2 regions of the Marinobacter sp. genome follow, and region 1 is predicted to be linked to the other one. Evidence: predicted binding sites of a transcription regulator. Region 1 holds the regulator's gene; the other holds the start of a gene.
What was found. The regulator sigma-54, encoded in region 1, starts transcription at its own class of promoters, with help from an activator protein. The targets are predictions, from matches to a motif close to ANTGGCATNNANNTTGCTNT.
Positions count from the first base shown of each region.

Region 2: the regulator sigma-54 is predicted to act here: its motif matches at 838-857, upstream of flhA (flagellar biosynthesis protein FlhA).

Region 1 covers NZ_OZ245935.1:1,520,757-1,522,961, reverse strand. The annotation lists gene hpf (ribosome hibernation promoting factor) at 86-394, opposite strand; gene ACO06L_RS06920 (RNA polymerase factor sigma-54) at 495-2,015, opposite strand; gene lptB (LPS export ABC transporter ATP-binding protein) at 2,173-2,205, opposite strand, start outside.
Region 2 covers NZ_OZ245935.1:1,366,948-1,369,152, forward strand. The annotation lists gene flhA (flagellar biosynthesis protein FlhA) at 1-755, opposite strand, end outside; gene upp (uracil phosphoribosyltransferase) at 974-1,612, shown strand; gene ACO06L_RS06200 (uracil-xanthine permease family protein) at 1,615-2,205, shown strand, end outside.

The DNA.
Region 1 (2,205 bases):
ATCGACTGCGTTTCCGTTAAAAAAAAGGCTGCGACATGTTGCTCATGTCGCAGCTCGATTAGATGAATTGCATGAAAACAGCCAGTTAGCGAGAGCCGTTTCCGTGCATCCGGTCTACATTCTTTTCCTTGTGCTTGAGAATCTGGCGGTCCAGCTTGTCGATGAGGGCATCGATGGCTGCGTACATATCCTCGTTTTCTGCCTTTGCGTGAATCTCACCACCAACCACATGCAACGTGGCTTCCGCAATCTGACGCACCTTTTCCACTTCCAGGGTCACCTGGCAGTTACTGATGTGGTCAAAGTGACGCTCGAGCTTTTCGAACTTCTCGGAAACATAATCCTTCAGTGCGGGAGTCAGTTCTACGTGATGGCCTGAAATATTGAGTTGCATAGGCGTCTCCTGTTGTCATCATGCCGGCTCCCGGGAGCCGGTCTGGGTGCTGGCGCATTGTGCGCCGGCGAATACGGTGTTGCGTCCCGCCCCGGGGTATTCAAACCAGCCGCTTGCGCTCGTTGGACGGCGGAATGTGCATGGCCTCCCGGTACTTGGCAACGGTGCGTCGCGCAACCTTGATTCCCTGTTCCCCTAGCATGGCTGCAATTTTACTGTCGCTCAACGGCTTTTTGGGCGTTTCCGCCGCAATCAGTTTCTTGATCATCGCGCGTATGGCCGTGGAGGAGCATTCTCCACCCTCGTCAGTGCTGACATGGCTGGAGAAGAAATACTTCAGCTCGAAAATGCCCCGGGGCGTATGCATGTATTTCTGGGTGGTTACCCGTGAAATCGTCGATTCATGCATTTCTACCGCCTGGGCGATGTCCGAGAGGATCAACGGCTTCATGGCTTCCTCGCCGTGATCCAGGAATCCCTGCTGGTGCTCGACAATACGGGTCGCCACTTTCAGCAGGGTCTCATTGCGGCTCTGCAGGCTCTTGATAAACCATTTGGCCTCCTGCAACTGATCACGCAGGTAGGTGTTGTCTGCACTGCTGTCCGCACGCCTTATAAGTGAAGCATAGCTGGCATTGACCCGGATGCGTGGTGCAATTTCCGGATTCAGTTCAACGCGCCAGCGGCCATTGTGCTTGCGAACGATGACATCCGGAATGACGTAGTCGGGTTCGGCGCGGTCAATGACGTCACCCGGCCGCGGGTTCAGACCGGTGATCAATGCCAGGACTTCCCTGAGCTGATCCTCTTTCAGGCGGCTGCGGCGCAGCAACTGTGCGTAGTCCCGGTTGCCCAGCAGGTTAATGTAATGGGTGATCACCAGTCGCGCCTGGGCCAGCCAGGGCGTGTCTGGCGGCAGCTGGTTGAGCTGGATCAGCAGGCATTCCTGAAGGTCCCGGGCAAACACACCGGGCGGATCAAAGTGCTGCAGGCGGTGCAGGACGGCCTCCACTTCATCCAGTTCAAGAGGGTCTTCCTCGTTCTCATCCAGCAGTCCGGCGTGGATTTCCTCCAGCGGGCTGGTGAGATAGCCCCGCTCATCCACCGCGTCCATCAGGGCATGGGCAATGGCCTGGTCCCGTTCACTCAGCGGGGTCAGATTGAGCTGCCATTCCAGGTGATCCTGAAGTGTTTCGGTGGGCGAGTTTCGGGTTTCGAAATCGTGATCGTTTTCGTCGTCATTGCGGGCGGCCGGGGCGGGTGCAGACTGGTATATGTCGTCCCAGGCAGTGTCTACCGGCAGGTCGTCCGGAATGTTGTCCGGGATGTCGTTTTCAGAAGACCAGTCCGGGCCGTTTTCCGATTCGTCCCAGTCGCTGGACGGTTCCGGCGCGGTTTCAGCAGCTGATTCGGTGGCGTTGGCTTCGCGCTCATCGTTCTCTGTAGCTGCATCGTTCTGATCGTCGTCCTCGGAAGTCTCCAGCATTGGGTTTGATTCCAGTGCCTGCTGGATTTCCTGCTGGAGGTCGAGGGTGGAGAGCTGGAGAAGCCGGATAGCCTGTTGCAGCTGGGGCGTCATGGTCAGGCTCTGACCCAGCTTTAACTGTAAGGAGGCTTTCATAACCATGGTTCAGGATCCGTCACTCATCAGCGCTTTGTGTCATAAGTCGTGAAAAAATCTATATATGCCGGTTACTTGCCGTAGTTTTATTTTACCCTAGCAAGTTCTTTGCCGAGTTTACTTGCTACAGATCATCAAAACAATGAGCCATTCGGTGTCACAGCCTGAATTCGTCGCCCAGGTAGACTTC
Region 2 (2,205 bases), 150 kb from region 1:
GGAATCTGGGCCACCAGGCCGTCACCAATGGTCAGCAGCGCATAGCGCTCCATGGCCAGCCCGAAATCCAGGTCGTGCTGGAGCATGCCGATGGCAATGCCGCCAATGATGTTGATGGCGAGAATCAGCAGACCGGCAATGGCGTCCCCTTTCACAAACTTGGACGCACCGTCCATGGAGCCATAGAAATCCGCTTCCTGGGCAATCTCGGCACGCCGATGCTTGGCTTCGTCCTGATTGATCAGCCCGGCGTTAAGATCCGCATCAATGGCCATCTGCTTGCCGGGCATGGCATCCAGGGTAAAACGCGCACTCACCTCGGACACCCGGCCGGCACCTTTGGTCACCACCAGGAAGTTGATGATCATCAGGATCGCAAACACCACCAGGCCCACGGCATAGTTACCACCGATCAGTACCGCACCGAAGGATTCAATCACCTTACCGGCGGCATCACCGCCCTCGTGGCCGTTCAGCAGAACAATCCGGGTGGAGGCCACGTTCAGGGCGAGACGCAGGAGCGTGGCCACCAGCAGAACTGTTGGGAAGGAGGCAAACTCCATGGGCCGCAGTGCGTACACACAGACAAGCAGAATGACAATCGACAGGGTGATGTTGAAAGTAAAGAACACGTCCAGCAGGAACGCCGGCATGGGCAGAATCATCATGCCCAGCAAACCCATCAGCATGATGGGAATGCCCAGATTGCCCCGCGTCAGGGTTTTGACGTTATTGAGGACTAAAGCTCTGTCCATGCCGGATACTTCTCCGATTGGCCGTGCCTGCAGGCGTTTTAAAGGTCGAAAATCTGACACCGGGGCGTCGTTTGGAAGGGTTATCGCAAGATCCGTACCAGCCCTTAGTGGATTTCCGTGAACCTGCCATTTGCGGCCTGACTCCCCTTGCCAGATGCGGTATCCTTGCGCCATTTGATCGCGACGCAAAAATTCCAACCAGACACACAGGTGACCCCATGCCAATCCACGAGGTAAAACACCCTCTGATCCGCCACAAGCTCGGCATCATGCGCCGTGCGGATATCAGCACCAAGAATTTCAGGGAGCTGGCACAGGAAGTTGGTGCACTCCTGACCTACGAGGCCACCAAGGATTTCAATCTGCAGGAAAAGACCATCGAAGGCTGGGCCGGACCGGTTAACGTGGAACAGATTCACGGCAAAAAAGTCACCATCGTTCCGATCCTGCGGGCCGGTCTTGGAATGCTCGACGGTGTGCTCAGCCTGATTCCGGTGGCCCGGGTGAGCGTTGTCGGTCAGATCCGCAACGAAGAGACGCTCGAAGCCAGCACCTACCTGGAGAAACTTGTGGGCGAACTGGATCAGCGCATGGCCATGATTGTCGATCCGATGCTCGCCACCGGCGGCTCCATGATCTCCACCATCGACCTGCTCAAAAAGGCCGGCAGCACCGAGATCCGGGCCCTGGTTCTGGTTGCCGCTCCCGAAGGCATTGAAAAGGTTCTGGAGAAACACCCGGACGTGTCTATCTACACGGCGTCTGTCGACGAGCGCCTGAACGATAAAGGCTACATCCTTCCGGGTCTCGGCGATGCCGGTGACAAGATCTTCGGTACCAAGCAGAAGGACGTTTAAGCATGCAGGACCATACCAACGACCCGGTCTGGAAACAGGCCATTGCCGGCTCACAGATGCTGCTGGTGGCCTTCGGCGCACTGGTTCTGATGCCCCTGATTACCGGCCTGGATCCCAACGTGGCGCTGTTTACCGCCGGTCTGGGCACCCTGATCTTCCACATAGTCACCGGCGGCCAGATCCCGATTTTCCTGGCCTCGTCCTTCGCTTTTATCGCCCCGGTGATTGCCTCTAAAGGCCGGTTTGGCATGGAAGAAACCCTCGGCGGTCTGATGGCCGCGGGTATTCTCTACATTTTCCTGAGCGGCCTGGTACGCCTGCGGGGCACCGGCTTTGTCCGTCGCCTGCTGCCGCCCGTGGTCATCGGCCCGGTGATCATGACCATCGGCCTCGGACTGGCTCCGGTTGCGGTTCACATGGCCTCGGGTCGCACCGGTGACGGCGCCACCCAGCTGATCCCCTACGACACCGCCATCTGGATCGCCATGATCTCTCTGGCCGTGACCATCATCATGTCGGTCTGGGCCAAGGGCATTTTCCGGCTGATTCCGATCATGTTCGGCGTGATCACCGGCTATATCCTGTCTGCTTTT